One region of the Streptomyces sp. NPDC102259 genome, then DNA from elsewhere that is predicted to be linked to it. Evidence: riboswitches for the same ligand, from Rfam matches in the RefSeq annotation. Region 1 holds a riboswitch; each other region holds the start of a gene.
What was found. Region 1 has a riboswitch for S-adenosylmethionine ahead of ACIRPU_RS19155 (amino acid ABC transporter permease). Riboswitches for the same ligand answer to the same signal wherever they lie in the genome.

Region 1 (7,524 bases):
CCGCACCGGCGGCGTCCCCTGGACGCGGCCGCACCCGGCACGAGCGGACGAGGTCCGCACCTCCCTCTTCGACGTCGCATCCGCCGCGCGCACGTCCCTCGTGCGTCCCGCCCCTGGGGAGAGTCATGTCCGTCACACCACTGGCCGCCCACCTGTCCGCCCGACCCGCCGCCGCCTTCCGGGGCCGGATCGGCCGGGACGCCCGCAGCGGCCACTACGCGGTGCCGCGCCGCTACCGCCTCCACCTGGCGGCGGCCGACCCCGACTGTCTACGCATCGCCGTCACCCACAGCCTCCTCGGCCTGGAAAAGGCCTGCCCGGTCACCTTCCTGCCCGCCGTCGCGGACTGCCCCGACGGAGGCCACTCCGCGCTGCGTCCGCTGTACGACGCCAGCGCGCACCGGTACACCGGACCCGCCCTCGCGCCGGTGCTCAGCGACGACTGGTCGGGGCGCATCGTCAGCAGCCACGGCCCCGACATCGCCCGCGACCTGGCCCGGCGGTTCGGCGGCGGCCGGCCCACCCTGTATCCGTGCGGCGCGGAGTCGCAGATCGAGGCCGTCGAGCGGATGTGCGCCCAGGGCATCGAGGAGGCGGCCCAGCGCGCCGGAGCGGCCGACGCCGAAGAGGCGGAGCGGGCCGCCGCCCTCGACACGCTGCTCGCCACGCTCGGGGTGCTGGAGCGCGGACTCGGCGCCCACGAGTTCCTGATCAGTGATCAGATCACCGCCTCCGACGTCGAGTTGTGGGTCGCCCTGGTCCAACTCGACACCGTGCACCGCTACCACCTCGACGCGGCCGCCGTGCACCGCATCGCCGACCATCCCGCCCTGTGGGCCTACGCCCGCCGTCTGGCCGCCCACCCGGCCTTCGGCGCCCACCTCGACCTGGACGCCATCGCCCGCCGTCACCACGCCCGTTGCCAGGGCCTGGAGGCCGCCGGCGCCGCCGTCCAGATCCTGGACTGGGAGACCCACGCGGCAGACGGATCGGCGGTCCGACCGCAGGTCAACCAGCCGTGACCCGGTCCATCCACTGGACCGCCGTTGACATACGTTCGGGCAACTGTCTTACTTACGGCCCAGAACGGTCATGAGCGTCAGCGACAAGCCCTGGCTCGCTGACCGGCAACCCTCGCTCCGCGGTGGGGTGCCCCAGGTGACGACCGGACCGACGTTTCGGTAATGACGTATCGGTAAGCGCGAGGGCCCCTCAGGGGCCGGAACAGTGACGGTGACGGACATGTACGCAGCTCATCGGACGGCGCCGCGTCGCCCCCGGGGCTGCGTACGGCCGTACCTCGACATCCTCGTCGCCAACCGCGCCGTCGACCTCCTGCGTGTGAACAGCGCACTGTGTACCGCACCGGGCCGTGCCCGCTGTCGGGGCTGAACGAACCCCTCGCACCTCAGCCCCGCCTCCGCGTTCCTGACGAACACCGCCCGAGCGGTGTGCCGTTGTCCGCCCCACCCCGGTCTCCCGTACGCATCCGTGAGCCATGCCCTGTTCGCGCCCGCCGAGCGGTTCCCGCCGCCCCGCCCCGGCGCGTCAGGCCACGCACGTCCGCCGTGACCCGGGGTGTCCGACTCCCGCCGGAGCCCCTTATGAGTGAACCCCCAGGCGCCGTGACCCTCGCCGAGGCCGCGCCCGCCATCGACGTCCCGTCAGCGAAGCCGACCGCCCAGCGCGTCCAGCCGCTGCGCAAGCCCGGCCGCTGGATCGCCACCGCCGTGGCCCTGGTCCTGGTGGCGCAGTTCACGCACGGACTGATCTCCAACCCCTTCTACCAGTGGGACCGCTTCGGCTACTGGTTCCTGCGGCCGGTGATCCTCGACGGACTGCTGATCACCCTGGAAGTGGCCGCCTACAGCGCGGTGCTGGGCCTCCTCGGCGGCATCCTGCTCGCCCTCGCCCGGCTCTCGAAGAGCCCGGTGCTGCGCGCGGTGAGCTGGACCTACGTATGGGCGCTGCGCTCCATCCCGCTGATCGTGGTGCTGCTCTTCCTCTACAACTTCAGCGCCCTGTACCAGACCCTGAGCGTGGGGGTTCCCTTCGGTCCGGCGTTCTTCCGCTTCGACGAGTCCCGGCTGGCCACCGACATGGTGATCGCCGTCATCGGCCTCAGCCTCAACGAGGCGGCCTACGCCGCCGAAGTGGTCCGCGGCGGCATCCTCTCCGTCGACCAGGGCCAGCACGAGGCGGCCGCCGCGCTCGGCCTGCCCAAGCGCTACCAGTTCTGGAAGATCGTCTTCCCGCAGGCCCTGCGGTCGATCACGCCGAACTACGTCAACCAGCTGATCGGCCTGGTCAAGTCCACCTCGCTGGTCTTCTACGTCTCGCTGCTCGACCTGTTCGGCACCGCGCAGACCATGGGGGCCACCTACCCCGGCGACATCGTGCCGCTGCTGCTGGTCGTCACCGTCTGGTACCTGATCCTGACCAGCCTCGTCTCCGTCGTCCAGTTCTACGTCGAGCGGTACTACGCCCGGGGCGCCACGCGTTCCCTGCCGCCGACGCCGTTGCAGAAACTGCGGACCGGTCTCACCGACCTGCGGGGCCGCATCCGCCAGGAGGCCGCCGTATGAGCACCGAGACCGTGCAGAGCGCCGACGCCACCGGGATCGTGCCCGCCGCCGTCGAGGTGCACGACGTGCACAAGTGGTACGGCGCCCACCGGGTGTTGGACGGGGTGAGCCTGACCGTGCGGCCCGGCGAGGTCACCGTGATCCTCGGCCCGTCCGGCTCCGGCAAGTCCACCCTGCTGCGGGTCATCAACCACCTGGAGAAGCCCGAGATCGGCTACGTCAGCATCAACGGCGAGCTGATCGGCGTGCGCCGGCACGGCGAGCGGCTGCGCGAGCTGAGCGAACGGGCCATCCTGACCCAGCGCGGCCGGATCGGCTTCGTCTTCCAGAACTTCAACCTCTTCCCGCACCTGACCGTGCTGGACAACGTCGCCGCCGCACCGGTCGCCACCGGGAGGCTCGCCAAGTCCGCCGCCCTGGAACTGGCCCGCGAACTCCTGGACCGGGTGGGCCTCGCCGACAAGGCCGCCGCCTACCCCCGGCAGCTGTCCGGCGGCCAGCAGCAGCGCGTCGCCATCGCCCGCGCCCTCGCGCTGCGCCCCGGCGTCATCCTCTTCGACGAGCCCACCTCCGCCCTCGACCCCGAGCTCGTCGGCGAGGTCCTCGCGGTCATCAAGGACCTGGCGACCAGCGGCACCACGCTCGTCATCGTCACCCACGAGGTCGGTTTCGCCCGCGAGGTCGCCGACCGGGTCGTCTTCATCGACGAAGGGAAGATCGTCGAGCAGGGCCCGCCCAGCGAGGTCCTCGACAAACCGCGGCACGAACGGACGCGGGACTTCCTCAGCAAGGTGCTCTGACACCGCGCCCCGCGCCTTCGCCCCACGACTTCCCCCCACGACACCATCACACCAGTCACAAAGGACGCCCATGTCTGCCCACTTCACCCGACGCAGCCTGATTCGCGGCATCACCGCGGCGACCGCGGTCGCCACCCTCGCCACCGGGCTCGCCGCCTGCGGTGGTGACAGCGAGGCCGCCACCACGACCGGCAGCGCCGCCGACAGCGTGACCATCGGCCGGGCGTCCAACGGCGCCGCCGAGGAGAGCGCCCTGAAGGTCTCCGAGGTCAAGTCCATCAGCGCCGAACTGCCCGACGCGCTCAGGAAGAGCGGCAAGCTGAACATCGGCATCGGCGCCCTGCCCTCCGGCTTCGCCCCGCTCGCCTACGTCGGCGACGACCAGAAGACCCTCACCGGTGCCGAGCCCGACCTCGGCCGCCTGGTGGCCGCGGTCCTCGGCCTGAAGCCGGAGACGAAGAACTTCACCTGGGAGAACCTCTTCGTCGGCATCGACAGCGGCAAGGTCGACGTCGGCTTCTCGAACATCACCGACACCGAGGAGCGCAAGAAGAAGTACGAGTTCGCCTCCTACCGCCAGGACAACCTCGGCTGGGAGGTCAAGAAGTCCAGCACGTGGAACTTCGACGGCAACTACGAGAACCTCGCCGGTCTGACCGTCACCGTCGGCTCCGGTACCAACCAGGAGAAGATCCTCCTGGAGTGGAAGAAGAAGCTGGAGTCCGAGGGCAAGAAGCTCACCGTCAAGTACTACCCGGACCGCAACGGCATCTACCTGGCGCTCGCCAGCGGCAAGATCGACGCGTACTTCGGCCCCAACCCCGGCATCGCCTACAACGTCTCCCAGACCGCGGGCAAGGCCAACGCCACCCGCAACGCGGGCACCTTCTCCGGCGCCGGCGAGACGCTCCAGGGCCTGATCGCCGCCACCGCGAAGAAGGACAGCGGCCTCGCCAAGCCGGTCGCGGACGCCATCAACTACCTGATCGAGCACGGTCAGTACGCCAAGTGGCTGGCGGCCTACAACCTCTCCAACGAGGCCGTCGCCAAGTCCGAGATCAACCCGCCCGGGCTGCCGCTGGACAACTCCTGATCGGTCGTCACCACAGCTGTGACGTACGCGGGTTGAGTGAGAAACAACAGCAACGACAGCAACACGGCAACGAAAGCAACACGGCAACGACAGGAAGGGACTCCGTCTCCGTGGCCACCTCGATCGACCTCCGCGGAGGCGGAGCTCCGACCACCACCCGCCCGCACCCCCTCGACAACGCCGTGTGGGCCGCGCTCGACGGCCCGCACGCCCACCTCGCCGACCGGGTCGGCCGCGCCGCCCGCTACCCGGCCGACGTCTACGCCTTCGCCGCCCTCGCCGACCCCGGGGACTCCGCCGCCTGGGCCGACCTGCTCACCCTCGTCGGCCCCGGAACGGCCGTACGCATCAAGCCCGTCGACCGCGTACCCGACGGCTGGGAGGTGACCGGCGGGGGAGAGGGCGTCCAACTCGCCGCCACCGAGGCGTTCCGCACCGAACCCGAACCCGAGGCCGTACGCCTCGGCCCCGACGACGTGCCGGAGATCCTCGACCTCGTCGCCCGCACCCGCCCCGGCCCCTTCCTGCGGCGGACCGTCGAGCTCGGCGCCTACCTCGGCATCCGCCACCGGGGCCGCCTGATCGCCATGGCCGGCGAGAGGCTGCGACTGCCCGGCTGGACCGAGATCAGCGCCGTCTGCACCGACCCCGACCAGCGTGGCCAGGGCCTCGCCACCCGGCTGATCCGCGCGGTCGGCGCCGGCATCCGTGAGCGCGGCGACACCCCGTTCCTGCACGCCGCCGCCGGCAACGCCCCCGCGATCCGCCTGTACGAGTCCCTCGGCTTCGCCCTGCGCCGCCGCTCGACCATCGTGTCGGTGCGCACGCCGGGAACATCCGCCGAGATCGGGGCGTTCTGAGTCATGACGAGATGTGTGGGGCGCCGTCCGGCGCCCGGAAAGAGGGAGGTGCGGACGTGACCCACATACGCCATGCCGTGCACCTCCACTCCCGGCCCCACATCGACCTCCAGCGCGTGGCCGGCGCGCTCTGTCGCTCCTGACGCTTCCCCTGCCCTGGGCCGGGGGCCCCGTTTCCCCGGGCTCGCCCCCGCCCTGTGCCCGCCCTGTGCCCGCGCAGTCCCTGCGCGCAGGCCGGCGCTCTCGTTCGGACCTCCAGGAAGGCACCTCGTGTCCCCGACCCCCTCCTCCCCGTTGCATCTCGCCGTCGCTCTGGACGGCACCGGCTGGCACCCCGCCTCCTGGCGCGAGCCCGTCGCCCGACCCCGTGAGCTGTTCACCGCCGGATACTGGGCCGACCTGGTCGCCGAGGCCGAGCGCGGACTGCTCGACTTCGTGACGATCGAGGACGGCCTCGGCCCGCAGTCCTCCCACTTCCTCGACCCCGACGACCGCACCGACCAGGTGCGCGGCCGGCTCGACGCCGTGCTCGTCGCCTCCCGCGTCGCTCCGCTCACCCACCACATAGGTCTGGTGCCGACCGTGGTGGCCACGCACACCGAGCCGTTCCACCTCTCCAAGGCGATCGCCACCCTCGACTACGTGAGCGGCGGCCGCGCCGGCCTGCGCGTCCAGATCACCGCCCGTCCCACCGAGGCCGCCCACTTCGGCCGCCGCACGATCCCCCGGATCGAGGCCTACGACGCCCCGGCCACCCAGGAGCTGGTGACCGACCTGTTCGACGAGGCCGCCGACTACGTCGAGGTCGTGCGCCGCCTCTGGGACAGCTGGGAGGACGACGCGGAGATCCGGGACGTGGCGACGGGCCGTTTCGTCGACCGCGACAAACTCCACTACATCGACTTCGAGGGCCGCCACTTCAGCGTCAAGGGGCCCTCCATCACCCCGCGCCCGCCGCAGGGCCAGCCCCTGGTCAGCGCCCTCGCCCATGACACGGTCCCCTACCGCCTGGTGGCCCGCGCCACCGACGTCGGGTACGTCACCCCGCACGACACCGACCAGGCCCGGGCGATCGTCGCCGAGATCCGCGCCGAACAGGAGCGGGCAGGGCGGGCCGCCGAGCCGCTGCACGTCTTCGCGGACCTGGTGGTCTTCCTCGACGACGACCCGGCCGAGGCCGCCGCCCGGCGCGACCGCCTCGACGCCCTCGCCGGCGAGGAGTACCGCAGCGACGCCCGCATATTCGCCGGCTCGCCCGCCCAACTAGCCGACCTGCTCCAGGACTTCCAGGCGGCCGGACTGACCGGGTTCCGGCTGCGCCCCGCCGTCGTCGGCCACGACCTCCCCGCCGTCACCCGGGGACTCGTCCCCGAACTCCAGCGCCGCGGCGCCTTCCGCCAGGCCTACGAGGCCGACACCCTGCGCGGGCTGCTGGGCCTGCCCCGCCCCGCCAACCGCTACGCCGCCGTCTGAGCGGGAGGGAGACCCACCATGAGCAAGCCCCAGAAGCAGATCCATCTCGCCGCGCACTTCCCCGGCGTCAACAACACCACCGTATGGAGCGACCCGCGGGCCGGCAGCCATATCGAGTTCAGCTCCTTCGCCCACTTCGCGCGGACCGCCGAACGCGCCAAGTTCGACTTCCTCTTCCTCGCCGAGGGACTGCGCCTGCGTGAACAGGGCGGCGAGATCTACGACCTGGACGTGGTCGGCCGCCCCGACACCTTCACGATCCTCGCCGCGCTCGCCGCCGTCACCGAGCGCCTCGGCCTGACCGGCACCATCAACTCCACCTTCAACGAGCCCTACGAGGTGGCCCGCCAGTTCGCCAGCCTCGACCACCTCTCCGACGGCCGCTCCGCGTGGAACGTCGTCACCTCCTGGGACGCCTTCACCGGCGAGAACTTCCGCCGCGGCGGCTACCTCCCGCAGGACGAGCGCTACGCCCGCGCCAAGGAGTTCCTGGCCACCACCGGCGAGCTCTTCGACTCCTGGCGGGGCGACGAGATCGTCGCCGACCAGAGCAGCGGCACCTTCCTCCAGGACGCCAAGGCCGGCGCCTTCGTCCACGAGGGCCGGCAGTTCGACATCCAGGGCCGGTTCAACGTCCCGCGCAGCCCCCAGGGCCGTCCGGTGATCTTCCAGGCCGGCGACTCCGACGAGGGCCGCGAGTTCGCCGCCTCGTC
Region 2 (7,524 bases), on a different contig from region 1:
GTGGAGAACCTCAAGAACGACTGATCCGTCGTCCTTCGCGACCGTCCCGAGGCTCAAGCGTCCAGCGTCGAGCCCTCTTTCCAGGGAACGGGTGGAGGGCCTCAACCCACCCTCCCACCCGGCAAGTTGACGCGGAGCGACCGACTTGCCACGGAAGGTCACCACGTTCTAGCGTGCGCATAACGAAACAGCCCCCGCCAGGTGCTACCAACACCTGCGGGGGCTTGACCTACAAGATCGAACGAGGCTCGATCCGTGGCTGACGCCAAGCTTAGTACTGACCCCCAGTCCGCGCACGCATCCCCGCACCCGATGGCCAATCCGGGTTACGGCAAACGGACCGCGCCGGGCCAACTCGCCCGCACCCGTCACGACTTCACGCACCTCCCGCCCCGTGAGGCGGCGATCGCCGCGTACCTCGACCGGCTGCCCGACGGCACGGACATCTCCGTGAAGACGCTGGCCAAGACGACGCCGTACGGCCAGTGCGCCCTGCGGACCGCCCTCAACCGCATCCAGCAGGCGGGGCACTTGAGGCGGGGCCGGGAACGCGTGGAATCGACCTCCGGCGAGTACCGCTGGATCACCCGAACGTGGTTCACCCGTACCGCACGCGACGACGGCTGGTGGGCGAGGTTCACGCGGGGTGACGCCCCCGGAGAACCACCGGACCCGGACCCGGGGCCTGCCCCTGAAGGCACCCGTCCCACCCGTTCCCGCGCCCACGTCCTCCTGGCCGCCCTCGGCCGCACGGCCCCCGCCCTGTCCCTCTCCGCCGCCGACTGCGCGCGACTCGCCCCGCTGGTGGAGGAGTGGTTCGCGCGCGGGGCCACGGAGGAGACGCTCCGCACCGCCCTCACCGCCGGTCTGCCGACCCCGGTCCACAGCCCCGCCGCCCTGCTCCACCGCCGCCTGACGGACAAGGTCCCGCCTCCGCCGCCACCGGCCCCGCGCCCGCCCCGCCGTCGTCTGGAGTGCGCGGAGTGCGGAGTCCCGGGACACCCGGAGGCCCTGCCAGGGGGCGTGTGCCGCGGCTGCCGGGGCGAGCACACGCCCACACGCCCCGCCGCACTCCTGCCCGCCCCCGCGATCCACGCCCGCGCGGGGGAGATCCGGGCTGCCATGTCAGTGAAACGACAGGACAGGACACCCGTATGACGGCTCCTACGGTCCGACGACGCCACCCCGGGCACGATGGAGGGAAGGAGGCGACGCCATGACCCCTGACATCGAAGAACGCCCTCAGATGTCCGTGGAGGACTTCGAAGAACTCGTCGAGAGAGCTCCGAGGGAGCTTCGTGACCGGCTGGAGTTTCTCGGCGGGAGGCTGTGCATCCGCCACGGGCCGCTCGACGTCGAGGAGTTCGAGGAGCTTGCTGCGTCCGCGCCTGAGACCGTGCGGCTCGAGTACGTGAACGGAAAGGTAGTAGTCAAGGCGATGCCGGACGGCAAGCACACGTCGATCTTCATGTGGCTGCTGCGCCAGTGCATGCACCAACGCCCCGATCTGGACCTCGCACCCGAGCGCGGCGTCAAAGCCGAGACATACCGAAAGGGTCGCGCCCGCACGGACGGTTTCCTCGCGCCGGTGAACCACTTCGTCGAAGACGGGGAGTGGTCCGCCCCGGACGGCACGCTGATGGCTGTGGAGATCACCTCCCACGATCGCGACACCGACCAGCGCGACCGTATCGACAAGCCCGTCGGCTACGCCGGAGCGGCCATTCCCGTCTACCTCCTCGTCGACCGCGACAACAACACGGTCGTCGTGTTCAGCGAGCCCAAGGACGGCCGCTACCAGCAGTCCGTGTCCTACTCCTGGGGTGCCACCGTGCCGCTTCCGGCTCCTGTCGGTATCACCCTCGACACCGAGCAGCTCAAGCAGTTCGCCGACTGAAACGCCCGAGGGCGGCACCCCCCGTTTCGGGGAAGTGCCGCCCTCGGTCCGTAGGACAGGCGATCAACCGTGAGGTCGATCAGAAGTCCATGTCGCCGCCCGGCATGCCGCCGCCGGCCGGCGCGGACGCCTTCTCCGGCTTGTCGGCGATGACGGCCTCGGTGGTGAGGAACAGCGCGGCGATGGAGGCCGCGTTCTGCAGCGCGGAGCGCGTGACCTTCGCCGGGTCGATGATGCCCTCGGCGATCATGTCGACGTACTCGCCGGTCGCGGCGTTGAGGCCGTGACCGATGGGCAGGTTGCGGACCTTCTCGACGACGACGCCACCCTCGAGACCACCGTTGACGGCGATCTGCTTCAGCGGGGCCTCGAGCGCGATGCGCACGGCGTTGGCGCCGGTCGCCTCGTCACCCTCGAGCTCCAGCTTCTCGAAGACGGCGGACGCCTGGATGAGCGCAACGCCACCACCGGCGACGATGCCCTCCTCGACGGCGGCCTTCGCGTTGCGAACGGCGTCCTCGATGCGGTGCTTGCGCTCCTTGAGCTCCACCTCGGTGGCGGCGCCGGCCTTGATGACCGCGACACCGCCGGCGAGCTTCGCCAGGCGCTCCTGCAGCTTCTCGCGGTCGTAGTCCGAGTCGCTGTTCTCGATCTCGGCGCGGATCTGGTTGACCCGACCCGCGACCTGGTCCGAGGAGCCGGCACCGTCGACGATGGTGGTCTCGTCCTTGGTGATGACGACCTTGCGGGCCTTGCCCAGGAGGTCGATGGAGGTGTTCTCGAGCTTGAGACCGACCTCCTCGGAGATGACCTCGCCACCGGTGAGGATGGCGATGTCGTTCAGCATCGCCTTGCGGCGGTCGCCGAATCCCGGGGCCTTGACCGCGACGGACTTGAAGGTGCCGCGGATCTTGTTGACGACCAGCGTCGACAGCGCCTCGCCCTCGACGTCCTCGGCGATGATCAGCAGCGGCTTGCCGCCCTGCATGACCTTCTCGAGGAGCGGGAGCAGGTCCTTGACGTTGGCGATCTTGGAGTTCGCGATCAGGATGTACGGGTCGTCGAGGACGGCCTCCATACGCTCCATGTCGGTGGCGAAGTACGCCGAGATGTAGCCCTTGTCGAAGCGCATACCCTCGGTGAGCTCCAGCTCCAGACCGAAGGTCTGGGACTCCTCGACGGTGATGACGCCTTCCTTGCCGACCTTGTCCATCGCCTCGGCGATGAGCTCGCCGATCTGGGTGTCGGCGGCGGAGATGGAGGCCGTGGAAGCGATCTGCTCCTTGGTCTCGACATCCTTGGCCTGCTCGAGCAGGGCACCGGAGACGGCCTCGACGGCCTTCTCGATACCGCGCTTGAGGGCCATCGGGTTGGCGCCGGCGGCTACGTTGCGCAGGCCTTCCTTGACCAGGGCCTGGGCGAGGACGGTCGCGGTGGTCGTACCGTCACCGGCGACGTCGTCCGTCTTCTTGGCGACTTCCTTGACCAGCTCTGCGCCGATCTTCTCGTACGGGTCCTCGAGCTCGATCTCCTTGGCGATGGAAACACCATCGTTGGTGATCGTGGGTGCGCCCCACTTCTTCTCGAGGACGACGTTGCGGCCCTTGGGGCCGAGCGTCACCTTCACGGCGTCCGCGAGCTGGTTCATGCCGCGCTCGAGGCCGCGCCGTGCCTCCTCGTCGAACGCGATGATCTTGGCCATGTGAAGTGGTCCTCCCGGACTGGGGTGGATTGCTCCGGACCGCGCTGGCGCCCGCGACGGACGGCTCGCCGGCCTCGTGGTTCCTTGCCCCACCTGGCCTGCGGGCCTCACCGACCCGGTCCTCGTTGTCACTCTCACCTTCAGAGTGCTAACGCAATGATTAGCACTCGACCCATGAGAGTGCAAGCGCCTCCGCCGGACCGGCACCCTTGCGGACACCCCTCGCGGACGTCTCGCCGACGCCTCGCGGACGTCCCCGGACAGACCGAAGGGCTCGCCCCCCGTGGGGGTGCGAGCCCTTCGTCAGTTGTACAGAAGAACGACGCTTTCAGTCGGCGCGTGCTTCAGCCGGTCGCGAGCCGGACCATGTCCGCCTGCGGCCCCTTCTGGCCAGCCGAGATCTCGAAATCGACCCGCTGCCCCTCTTCCAGGGTGCGGTAGCCGTCCATCTGAATCGCGCTGTAGTGGACGAAAACATCCGCACCACCGTCGACCGCGATGAAGCCGTACCCCTTCTCCGCGTTGAACCATTTGACGGTGCCCTGAGCCATGCCTAACTCCCCTATTACTGGCCCTTGCACGGACCCACACTTCGCGGATCCGGGTCAGACCTCACCCCCCGGTTGGCTTGGGGGCGTGCGCCGGAACGCGTCGACCGCGGCCGAATGTATCTGTCCAACTGCCCTCTGCAACAGGTCACTTGGACGAGAATTCCGGACGGGCGGGATCCGTAATGTGGCGAGAATTCGCCTGAATTGAGGGCAAGTCGGGCCCTACATAAGCCGCAAAAGCCACGAAAGAGGCGCACACATTGGCTGCTTCTTGTCGGGCGCGGGGCAGAAATCAAAGGCTCCGGATCCGGTGATCCGGACCGGCTTCCCCAACTGTACCGCGCTCAACCACACTGAATTGCCCCCTCCGCTTCTATCGCGGAGAGGGCAATTCGATGAACGCTCGGTAATCGATGTTACCGACGGTTACTACCAGTGGGTACTGACCGTCGGTCAGCCGCCGGCCACGGCCGGGATGATGGAGACGCCGGCGCCGTCCGGGGTGGCCGTCTCCAGACCCTGCTCGAAGCGGACGTCGTCGTCGTTCACGTACACGTTGACGAACCGGCGCAGCTTGCCCTGGTCGTCCAGGACCCGGGCGGCGATACCGGTGTGGTTCTTCTCCAGGTCGGCGATGACCTCACCGAGGGTCGCCCCCTCGGCCTTCACCTCGGCCTGCCCGCCCGTGTAGGTGCGCAGGATGGTGGGGATGCGGACGTTGACGCTCATGTCTGGTGATCTCCGGTCGGGTAGACGGCCTCAGGGGCGCGGGGCCGTGCGGATCGTGCGGCTGCCGCCGCGTGGGCGCGACCGGCCCACACCGGCCCGCAGCACACATACGGTCTTACAGCGGAGCGCCCCGCTCATGACGCGAGGCCGGCCTCGCGGAAGGAGTCGAGGTTCGGACGGATGGTCGCGGTCAGCCCGGTGCCGGCCACCGCGTCCAGGGTCTTCAGTCCGTCACCCGTATTGAGGACGACGGTCGTCCCGGTCGGGTCGAGAAGACCGTTCTCGATCAGCTTGCGCGTCACACCCACCGTCACCCCACCGGCGGTCTCCGCGAAGATCCCCTCGGTCCGCGCCAGCAGCTTGATCGCGTCGACGATCTGCTCGTCGTTCACGTCCTCCACCGCGCCACCGGTGCGCCGCGCGATGTCGAGGACGTACGGACCGTCAGCCGGGTTGCCGATGGCCAGCGACTTGGCGATGGTGTTCGGCTTCTGGGGGCGGACCACGTCGTGCCCGGCCTTGTAGGCGACGGACACCGGGGAGCAGCCCTCGGCCTGCGCGCCGAAGATCTTGTACGGCCTGTCCTCGACCAGCCCGAGCTTGATCAGCTCCTGGAGGCCCTTGTCGATCTTCGTCAGCTGCGAGCCGGAGGCGATCGGCACGACCAGCTGGTCCGGCAGCCGCCAGCCGAGCTGCTCGCAGATCTCGTACGCCAGCGTCTTGGAACCCTCGGCGTAGTACGGCCGCAGGTTGACGTTGACGAAGCCCCAGCCCTCGCCCGCCGAGTCGCCGATGAGCTCGGAGCAGAAGCGGTTGACGTCGTCGTAGTTGCCCTCGATGCCGACGAGTTCGCCGCCGTAGATCGCGGCCATGACGACCTTGCCCTGCTCCAGGTCGTGCGGGATGAACACACAGGACCGGAAGCCCGCCCGGGCGGCGGCGGCGCCGACGGCACCGGCCAGGTTGCCCGTGGAGGAGCAGGAGAGCGTGGTGAAGCCGAACGCGCGGGCGGCCTCGATGGCCTGGGCGACGACGCGGTCCTTGAAGGAGTGCGTCGGGTTGCCGGAGTCGTCCTTGACGAAGAGCTTGCCGGCGTCGACGCCCAGCTCGCGGGCGAGGTTGTCGGCCTGGACGAGCTTGGTCCAACCGGGGTTGATGTTGGGCTTGTCGGCCACGTCCGCCGGGACGGGCAGCAGCGGCGCGTAGCGCCAGATGTTCGCGGGTCCCGCCTCGATGCGCTTGCGGAGCTCCTCCGTGTCGTAGGAGGAGAAGTCATACGCGATCTCGAGCGGGCCGAAACACTCTTCGCAGGCGAAGACCGGGCCGAGGGGCACGCGGTGACCGCACTCGCGGCAGTTCAACGCCGCGGCCGGACCGAGGTCGACGGCAGAGGACGTCGTAGAGTCGGTGGTGCTTGCAACAGTCGTGCTTGCAACAGTCTGCGCAGCCATGTGAGGCGAGGCCCTTCCTCATCTTCCTCACGACGCATTTCGCCGTGAGACGGATTTGGCACCTTCCCGAGCCGGGAGCCTCGCGGAGCGATCACCGCATGGAGCGGTGAGCGTCACGAGACCGGCTGGAGGGTTGCCGGGGCTTCATCGGGCCGTATCCCTCTGCCCCTCTGGATGAGCGGTATGAAGTTGTGGACGGGGGCGACCTCGGACATGCGATGGTCATCCGCGTTGTTCAAGACTGTAACCGAAGGCCAGGACAGTTGAGATAGTCGTCCGAACCGCGAGATGGATCACACGGTCACCTCCTGTGCACCCGGTGTGATCACGACAGTGAGGAGCCGCAGACTGTGCTTCAAGAAACTGAGCGCTGGCTGGCCACCCGCTCCTGGGCCGTGACCGATCGTCCGCTCCACAGGATCATGGCCGCGAAACGCGCCACGAACCAGTCGGTGTCCGTCGTCCTTCCCGCGCTGAACGAGGAGGAGACGGTCGGCGACATCGTCGCGATCATCCGTCACGACCTCATGCACCAGGTCCCGCTCGTCGACGAGATCGTGGTCGTCGACTCGGGATCGACCGACCGTACGTCCGAGGTGGCCGCGGCGGCCGGCGCGCGGGTCGTCCACCGGGACGACATCCTGCCGCGCATACCGGCCGTGCCCGGCAAGGGCGAGGTCCTGTGGCGCTCCCTGCTGGTCACCACCGGGGACATCGTCTGCTTCATCGACGCCGATCTGAGGGAGTTCTCCTCCGACTTCGTCTCGGGGATCGTCGGCCCGCTGCTCACCGACCCCGGGGTGGACCTGGTCAAGGGCATGTACGACCGTCCGCTGGGCGGCGCGGCCGGCCAGGGCGGGAGGGTCACCGAGCTCATGGCCCGCCCGCTGCTCAACATGCACTGGCCGCAGCTGGCCGGGTTCGTGCAGCCGCTCGGCGGGGAGTACGCGGCCCGCCGCAGTCTGCTGGAGCAGCTGCCGTTCCCCGTCGGCTACGGCGTGGAACTGGGCATGCTGGTCGACGCCCTGCACCTGGTGGGCCTCGACGCCCTGGCCCAGGTCGACATCGGCGTGCGCAAGCACCGTCACCAGGACGGCCAGGCGCTGGGCCGGATGGCGGCGGCCATCTACCGCACCGCCCAGCTCCGGCTGGCCCGCGGGCATCTGATCCGCCCGTCCCTCACCCAGTTCGAAC
Region 3 (7,524 bases), on a different contig from region 1:
TGTACGCCGCGTTCGCGCCCGCGAGCAAGGCGCAGGCAGACGACACCGCCCAGTCCCTCGCCATCGACGAGGGCAAGAAGCTCTACGCCGTTGGCTGCGCCAGCTGCCACGGCACCGGCGGTCAGGGGACCTCCGACGGCCCGAGCCTGGTCGGCGTGGGCGCCGCGGCCGTCGACTTCCAGGTCGGCACCGGGCGTATGCCCGCGGCGACCTCCCAGGGCGCTCAGGTGCCGAAGAAGAAGGTCATCTACACGCAGGCCGAGATCGACCAGCTCGCCGCGTTCATCTCCTCCCTGGGCGCCGGCCCCTCCGTCCCGACCGACGCCGAGTACGGCCCGGAAGGCGCGGACATCGCCAAGGGTGGCGAGCTGTTCCGCACCAACTGCGCGCAGTGCCACAACTTCACCGGCAAGGGCGGCGCCCTCACCAAGGGCAAGTTCGCTCCGACCCTCGAGGACGTGGACCCGAAGCACATCTACGAGGCCATGCAGACCGGCCCGCAGAACATGCCTTCCTTCCCCGACACCACCCTGTCGGAGCAGAACAAGAAGGACATCATCGCGTACCTGCACGCGGTCAACAGCGACGATACGAACAACCCCGGTGGTCTGGAACTGGGCGGCCTCGGGCCGGTCAGTGAGGGACTTTTCGCCTGGATCTTCGGTCTCGGTGCCCTGATCGCGGTCGCCGTCTGGGTCGCCGCTCGGACCGCAAAGGCCAAGAAGTCATGAGTAGCCAAGACACTCCAGAAGAGAACCTGCCCGCTGAGCAGGGCCACGCACACGGCAGCGCCGTAGGCGTCGCGGACGAGCAGAACCCGTTCGCGGACCCGGGGCTGCCGCCCCACGAGCACCGCATCCAGGACATCGACGAGCGGGCCGCCCAGCGGTCCGAGCGTGCGGTCGCCTTCCTGTTCACGCTGTCGATGCTCGCCACGGTCGGCTTCATCGCCGCGTACGTGGCGATCCCCGCCGACAAGTCGATCTTCGTGTTCCCGATCGGCCACCTCAGCGCGCTGAACTTCGCGCTGGGTCTGACGCTGGGCACGGCGCTGTTCACCATCGGCGCCGGCGCGGTCCACTGGGCCCGCACCCTGATGTCCGACGTGGAGGTCGCCGACGAGCGGCACGCGATCGCCGCGCCCCCCGAGGTGCGTGCGAAGGTCCACGCGGACTTCAAGCAGGGCGCCCAGGAGTCCGCGCTCGGCCGTCGCAAGCTGATCCGCAACACGATGTTCGGCGCGCTCGCCCTGGTGCCGCTGTCCGGTGTCGTGCTGCTGCGCGACCTCGGCCCGCTGCCCGAGGACAAGCTGCGTCACACGCTGTGGGCCAAGGGCAAGCTGCTCGTCAACATGAACACGAACGAGCCGCTGCGTCCCTCGGACGTCGCCGTCGGCTCGCTCACCTTCGCCAAGCCCGAGGGCCTGGAGGAGCACGACGAGGAGTTCCAGAACGAGATCGCCAAGGCGGCCCTGATGATCGTCCGGCTCCAGCCGGACAACATCAAGGACAAGCAGGAACTCGACTGGTCCTACCAGGGCATCGTGGCGTACTCGAAGATCTGCACCCACGTCGGTTGCCCGATCTCGCTGTACGAGCAGCAGACGCACCATGTGCTGTGCCCCTGCCACCAGTCCACCTTCGACCTCTCCGACGGAGCCCGAGTGATCTTCGGTCCCGCCGGCCACGCCCTGCCGCAGCTGCGCATCGGTGTGAACGACGAGGGCTATCTCGAGGCGCTCGGCGACTTCGAAGAGCCCGTCGGTCCTGCTTTCTGGGAGCGCGGATGAGCACGAACGAGACCACAGACGCCCGCGAGCGCGGGAAGGCTCCGGCCGGCGAGCGGATCGCCGACTGGGCCGACGGCCGGCTGGGGATCTACTCCCTCGCCAAGGCCAACATGCGCAAGATCTTCCCCGACCACTGGTCGTTCATGCTGGGTGAGATCTGCCTCTACAGCTTCATCATCATCATCCTCACGGGTGTGTACCTGACGCTGTTCTTCCACCCGTCGATGACCGAGGTGGAGTACCACGGCAGCTACGTCCCGCTCCAGGGACAGCTGATGTCCGAGGCGTTCAGCTCGACCCTGCACATCTCCTTCGACGTGCGCGGCGGTCTGCTCATCCGGCAGATCCACCACTGGGCGGCGCTGATCTTCCTCGCCGGCATGTTCGTGCACATGATGCGGGTGTTCTTCACGGGCGCGTTCCGCAAGCCGCGTGAGGTCAACTGGCTGTTCGGCTTCCTGCTGTTCGTCCTGGGCATGTTCACCGGTTTCACCGGTTACTCGCTCCCGGACGACCTGCTGTCCGGCACCGGTGTCCGCTTCACCCAGGGCGCGATCCTGTCGATGCCGATCGTCGGCACGTACATCTCGATGTTCCTGTTCGGCGGGGAGTTCCCGGGTCACGACTTCGTGGCGCGGTTCTACTCGATCCACATCCTGCTGCTGCCGGGCATCATGCTCGGCCTGGTGGTCGGCCACCTGATCCTGGTCTTCTACCACAAGCACACGCAGTTCGCGGGCCCCGGAAAGAGCAACAAGAACGTCGTCGGCATGCCGCTGCTGCCGGTGTACATGGCCAAGGCCGGAGGCTTCTTCTTCCTGGTCTTCGGTGTGATCGCGGTCATCGCCGGCATCGCGCAGATCAACCCGATCTGGGCCATGGGCCCCTACCGTCCGGACCAGGTGTCCACGGGCGCCCAGCCCGACTGGTACATGGGCTTCGCCGAGGGCCTGATCCGCTTCATGCCGGGCTGGGAGATCAACCTCTGGGGTCACACGCTCGTCCTGGGCGTGTTCATCCCGCTGGTCCTCTTCGGTGTCGTCCTCGCGGCGCTGGCGCTGTACCCCTTCATCGAGGCCTGGGTCACCGGCGACAAGCGCGAGCACCACATCCTGGACCGCCCGCGCAACGCGCCGACGCGTACGGCCCTGGGCGTCGCCTGGGTCACGATGTACATGATCACGCTGGTCGGCGGTGGCAACGACCTGTGGGCCACGCACCTCCACCTGTCGATCAACTCGATCACCTGGTTCGTCCGGATCTTCTTCTTCGTCGGACCGGTCATCGCGTACGTCTTCACCAAGCGGATCTGCCTCGGCCTCCAGCGCCGGGACCGGGACAAGGTGCTGCACGGTCGGGAGACCGGCACCATCAAGCGCCTGCCGCACGGTGAGTTCATCGAGATCCACGAGCCGCTCAGCCAGGAGCAGCTGCACACCCTCACGTCGCACGAGCAGTACGAGCCGGCCGCGATCGGCGCCGCCGTCGACGAGAACGGTGTCGAGCGCAAGGTGAAGAGCAAGGAGAAGCTCCGCGCCAAGATCAGCGGAGCGTACTTCGGCGAGGATCAGCAGATTCCGAAGCCCACCGTGGAGGAATACAAGGAGATCACGAGCGGCCACGGCCACCACTGATCGCTGAGGCGTCGCCACGCCGCAGGAATGGGCCCCGTCCGGTCTTCGGACGGGGCCCTTTGCCGTGCCCACGGGCTGGATAGGGTGGGGTGGCACCTTGTGACGAGGCGCACCACGGCATACGACGACACACGCAGGAGCGGCTATGAGCGCTGTGACCCCCGCTGGAGGCGACACCGCGGCGGGCCGTTCCTGGCCCGAGGTGCTGAACGGTCTGCTGTACGGCCGTGACCAGGACGCCGACGCCACGTTCTGGGCGCTGGACCGGATCATGCGCGGCGAGGCGACCGACGCGCAGATCGCCGGGTTCGTGGTGGCGCTGCGGGCCAAGGGCGAGACCGTCGCGGAGATCAACGGGCTCGTCCGGGCGATGTACGAGCACGCCAACCTGATCGAGGTGCCCGGCCCGACCGTCGACATCGTCGGCACGGGCGGCGACGGCGCGAAGACGGTCAACATCTCCACGATGTCGGCGATCGTCGTGGCCGGTTCGGGTGCCACGGTCGTCAAGCACGGCAACCGGGCCGCGTCCTCCGCGTCCGGCGCCTCGGACGTCCTGGAGAAGCTCGGCGTCAACCTGGAACTGACCCCGCGGCGGGTGGCGGAGGTGGCCCAGGAGGCCGGGATCACCTTCTGCTTCGCGATCAAGTTCCACCCGGCGCTGCGTCATGTGGGCGCGGCGCGCGGCCAGTTGGGCATCCGCACGGTGTTCAACGTGCTCGGCCCGCTGACCAACCCGGCCAGGGTGCGGGCGCAGGCGGTCGGGGTCGCCGACCCGCGCATGGCGCCGGTGGTCGCGGGCGTCTTCGCCGAGCGCGGCAACTCGTCCCTGGTCTTCCGGGGGGACGACGGCCTCGACGAGCTGACCACGACGGCCACCTCCCATGTGTGGGTGGTCCGCGACGGCAAGGTCGCCGAGGAGACGTTCGACCCGCGTGACGTCGGGCTGGAGCTGGTCCCGGTCGAGGCCCTGCGGGGAGGGGACCCGTCGTACAACGCGGAGGTCGCCCGCCGCCTCCTGGAGGGCGAGACGGGCCCCGTGCGGGAAGCCGTGCTGCTGAACTCGGCGGCTGCGCTCGTGGCGCTCGAGCCGGGCGCCGGGACCCTCGCGGAGCAGCTGCGGGCCGGGATGGACAGGGCGGCGGAGTCGATCGACTCGGGCGCGGCCAAGCGGGCCCTGGAGCGCTGGGTGGCCGCCAGCAACGCCTAGGCGCTCCGCCGGCGGTGCCGCGAGGGCCCTCGGTCGTCCGCGGCGCCGTCGTGGCCGCTCGCGCCCACGCGGCGGAGCCGCACATGAGCCCCGCGCCCCTTCGGGGCTCCGCCCCGGGCCGTCCCGCGATCCGGACACGGGTTGCGGGGCGGCGATCACCTCACGTACGTTCCTGTATCAGGTCATGAGTGACAGTCATGAGGCCCCGGCCGACTGTCCGGCAACCCTCCGTCCGTGGCGGGGTGCCCCGGGTGAAGACCAGGCCGTAGGCAGCGAGGTCTACGGCAAGCGCGGACCCCTCGCACTCTTCTGAGTGAGCACCGCCAGGGGTCCTGGTCGTTCGAGGGAGTCTTCCGTGAGCAAGCGAATGCGATAGGGCGTAGAGCCCCGCCTCCGCATACCCCTTTCACCTTCCTCCGTGCTCGAGCCATGTCCGCTCGCACGGTGGTTCCCCCTTGCCTCTCACGGGAGTTCGCCATGTCTGTCTCCACCGCTGCCGCCGCCCGTACCGTTTGTGCGCAGCTGCCCGTTCTGGGACGGGATATCACGGTCCCGCTCGTGACGGGCGGCGAGGTCACCTACGCGGCGCTCGACTACGCGGCCAGCGCCCCCGCCCTCCAGCGCGTCTGGGACGACGTGGCGGCCTACGCCCCGTACTACGGCAGCGTCCACCGCGGCGCCGGCTACCTCTCGCAGCTGTCCACGGACCTCTTCGAGAACGCCCGCAGGACGGTGACCGAGTTCCTGGACTGCCGTCCCGACGACCAGCTCGTCTTCACCCGCTCGACGACGGACTCCCTGAACCTGCTGGCCCGGGCCCTCCCCGCCGACTGCCAGGTCTTCGTCTTCGAGACCGAGCACCATGCCTCGCTGCTGCCCTGGAAGGACGCCCGGGTCACCTACCTCAACGCCCCGCGCACTCCGCGCCAGGCCGTCGAGACGCTGGAGCGGGCCCTCGCCGAGCGTGACCCCCACGGCCCGGCCCTGGTCTGCGTCACCGGCGCCTCGAACGTCACCGGCGAGCTGTGGCCGGTACGCGAGCTGGCGACCGCCGCGCACGAGCACGGCGCCCGGATCGTCCTGGACGCGGCCCAGCTGGCCCCGCACCACCCGGTCTCCGTGCGGGAGCTCGACGTCGACTGGGTGGCCTTCTCCGGGCACAAGCTGTACGCGCCCTTCGGCTCCGGTGTGCTGGCCGGTCGCGCCGACTGGCTGGTGGCGGCCGACCCGTACCTCGCGGGCGGCGGCGCCAGCCGCAAGGTCACGCGGCGCGAGGACGGGGGAGTGGACGTGGAGTGGCACGAGAGCGCGGCCCGCCACGAGGCCGGCTCCCCGAACGTGATCGGCGCCTACTCCATCGCCTCGGCGTGCAAGGCCCTCACCGAGGCGGGCTTCGACAGCCTGGTCGCCCGGGAGGAGTACCTGATCGCGAAGGTGCGGGCCGGTCTGGCCGAGGTCCCGCAGGTGAGGGTGCTCTCCCTGTTCGGCGACGACGCCCCGCGGGTCGGCGTGATCTCCTTCGTCGTCGAGGGCTGGAACAGCTCCCACTTCGCCGCCGCCCTCTCCGCCGAGTACGGCATCGGCGTCCGCGACGGCCTTTTCTGCGCCCACCCCCTGGTCCGCACCCTGCTGGGCAGTGACCCCCAGACCCAGGGCGAGTGCGGCGCGCCCGAGGCGGCTCCCGGCGAGAAGTCCCTCAACGCGATCCGGGTGAGCTTCGGCGCGGGAACCCCGGACGAGCACGTGGAGCGCTTCGTGAACGCGGTGCGCGAGCTGGTCAGCGAGGGCGCGCAGTGGCAGTACCGGACGGAGGGCGGCCGCTGCGTGCCCGCCGTGTGAGCGACGGTCCGCCGGAGGCGGTGTTCAGCGGGTCAGGAGTCCAGCCCGATCGCGAACGCCGCCTCCAGGTCGTGCTGCGAGTAGGTGCGGAAGGCGACGTGCGTGTCCGTGCCCTCCACCCCGGGGATCTTGCTGATGCTGCCCGGGATGACCTCCGCCAGGTCCTCGTGCTCCTTGACCCGCACCATGGCGATCAGGTCGTACGTCCCGGTGACGGAGAAGACCTCGCTGACGGAGTCCAGCGAAGCGATCCGTTCCGCGATCTCGGGAATCCGGTCCACGCTGGTCTTGATGAGGACGATCGCGGTGATCACGGCTGGTTCTCTCCCTCGGGAGCCGGAGCTGGGGCGGGCTTCACTCTAGCCGCCCGCCCGAATCCCGCCGCCGCCCTTCCGGGGCCGCCCTTCGGGCCTCGCCCGATTCCGAAACGGGCCCACGCGTAGAGGAGCCCCAGGCCGAAGCCCACCAGGTGCGCCAGATAGGCCACCCCCGGCCCCTGGGCGGCCTGCCCCGCCGCCACCCACTGCAGGGCCGCCCAGAAGGGCAGCACGACCCACGCGGGGAAGCGCAGCGGCAGAAAGAACAGGAACGGCAGGAGGCTGGTCACCCGCGCTCGGGGGAACAGGTACAGAAACGCGCCGAGGACCGCGGAGATCGCCCCGGAGGCGCCGACCAGGGACTGCGACGACTCGGCGTTGGCGGCGGCGTAGCCCATCAGGGCCAGGTAGCCGCAGCCGAGGTAGAAGAGCGTGAACTCGACCCGGCCCATCCGGTCCTCGGTCATCGTCCCGAAGACGTAGAGGAAGAGCATGTTGCCCAGCAGGTGCACCCAGCTGCCGTGGACGAAGAGGGCCGTGGCCGGGGTCAGGGCGGCCCGTGGCGCGCCCTCGAAGAGCTCGCCGGGCACCACGCCCCAGCGCCGGAAGTAGGCGCGCTGCGCGGCCAGCAGCTCGTCGCCGGAGCCGTACGCCGGATTGAAGCCCGAGGCGGGCCCGATCAGGAAGATCAGGCAGCACAGGGCGATCAGTGCGTAGGTCACCGGCGCCGGGCGG

Region 2: it holds a riboswitch for S-adenosylmethionine, as region 1 does, so the genes downstream of both, thrC (threonine synthase) here and ACIRPU_RS19155 (amino acid ABC transporter permease) in region 1, are expected to answer to the same signal.
Region 3: it holds a riboswitch for S-adenosylmethionine, as region 1 does, so the genes downstream of both, ACIRPU_RS32095 (aminotransferase class V-fold PLP-dependent enzyme) here and ACIRPU_RS19155 (amino acid ABC transporter permease) in region 1, are expected to answer to the same signal.

What each region holds. Positions count from the first base shown of each region.
Region 1 covers NZ_JBIWMA010000007.1:208,703-216,226, reverse strand. Annotated here, with positions in the region: gene ACIRPU_RS19160 (glutathione S-transferase C-terminal domain-containing protein) at 126-1,022, shown strand; SAM riboswitch class IV at 1,089-1,208, shown strand; gene ACIRPU_RS19155 (amino acid ABC transporter permease) at 1,605-2,585, shown strand; gene ACIRPU_RS19150 (amino acid ABC transporter ATP-binding protein) at 2,582-3,385, shown strand; gene ACIRPU_RS19145 (ABC transporter substrate-binding protein) at 3,456-4,478, shown strand; gene ACIRPU_RS19140 (GNAT family N-acetyltransferase) at 4,589-5,338, shown strand; gene ACIRPU_RS19135 (putative leader peptide) at 5,350-5,481, shown strand; gene ACIRPU_RS19130 (LLM class flavin-dependent oxidoreductase) at 5,609-6,811, shown strand; gene ACIRPU_RS19125 (NtaA/DmoA family FMN-dependent monooxygenase) at 6,830-7,524, shown strand, end outside.
Region 2 covers NZ_JBIWMA010000008.1:196,123-203,646, forward strand. Annotated here, with positions in the region: gene ACIRPU_RS20665 (DUF397 domain-containing protein) at 1-24, shown strand, start outside; gene ACIRPU_RS20670 (hypothetical protein) at 313-1,158, shown strand; gene ACIRPU_RS20675 (Uma2 family endonuclease) at 1,217-1,897, shown strand; gene groL (chaperonin GroEL) at 1,977-3,599, opposite strand; gene ACIRPU_RS20685 (cold-shock protein) at 3,944-4,150, opposite strand; gene ACIRPU_RS20690 (ubiquitin-like small modifier protein 1) at 4,604-4,879, opposite strand; gene thrC (threonine synthase) at 5,014-6,330, opposite strand; SAM riboswitch class I at 6,346-6,511, opposite strand; gene ACIRPU_RS20700 (glucosyl-3-phosphoglycerate synthase) at 6,681-7,524, shown strand, end outside.
Region 3 covers NZ_JBIWMA010000018.1:4,258-11,781, forward strand. Annotated here, with positions in the region: gene ACIRPU_RS32075 (c-type cytochrome) at 1-731, shown strand, start outside; gene ACIRPU_RS32080 (Rieske 2Fe-2S domain-containing protein) at 728-1,789, shown strand; gene ACIRPU_RS32085 (cytochrome bc complex cytochrome b subunit) at 1,786-3,423, shown strand; gene trpD (anthranilate phosphoribosyltransferase) at 3,569-4,633, shown strand; SAM riboswitch class IV at 4,814-4,930, shown strand; gene ACIRPU_RS32095 (aminotransferase class V-fold PLP-dependent enzyme) at 5,111-6,472, shown strand; gene ACIRPU_RS32100 (Lrp/AsnC family transcriptional regulator) at 6,505-6,786, opposite strand; gene ACIRPU_RS32105 (rhomboid family intramembrane serine protease) at 6,783-7,524, opposite strand, start outside.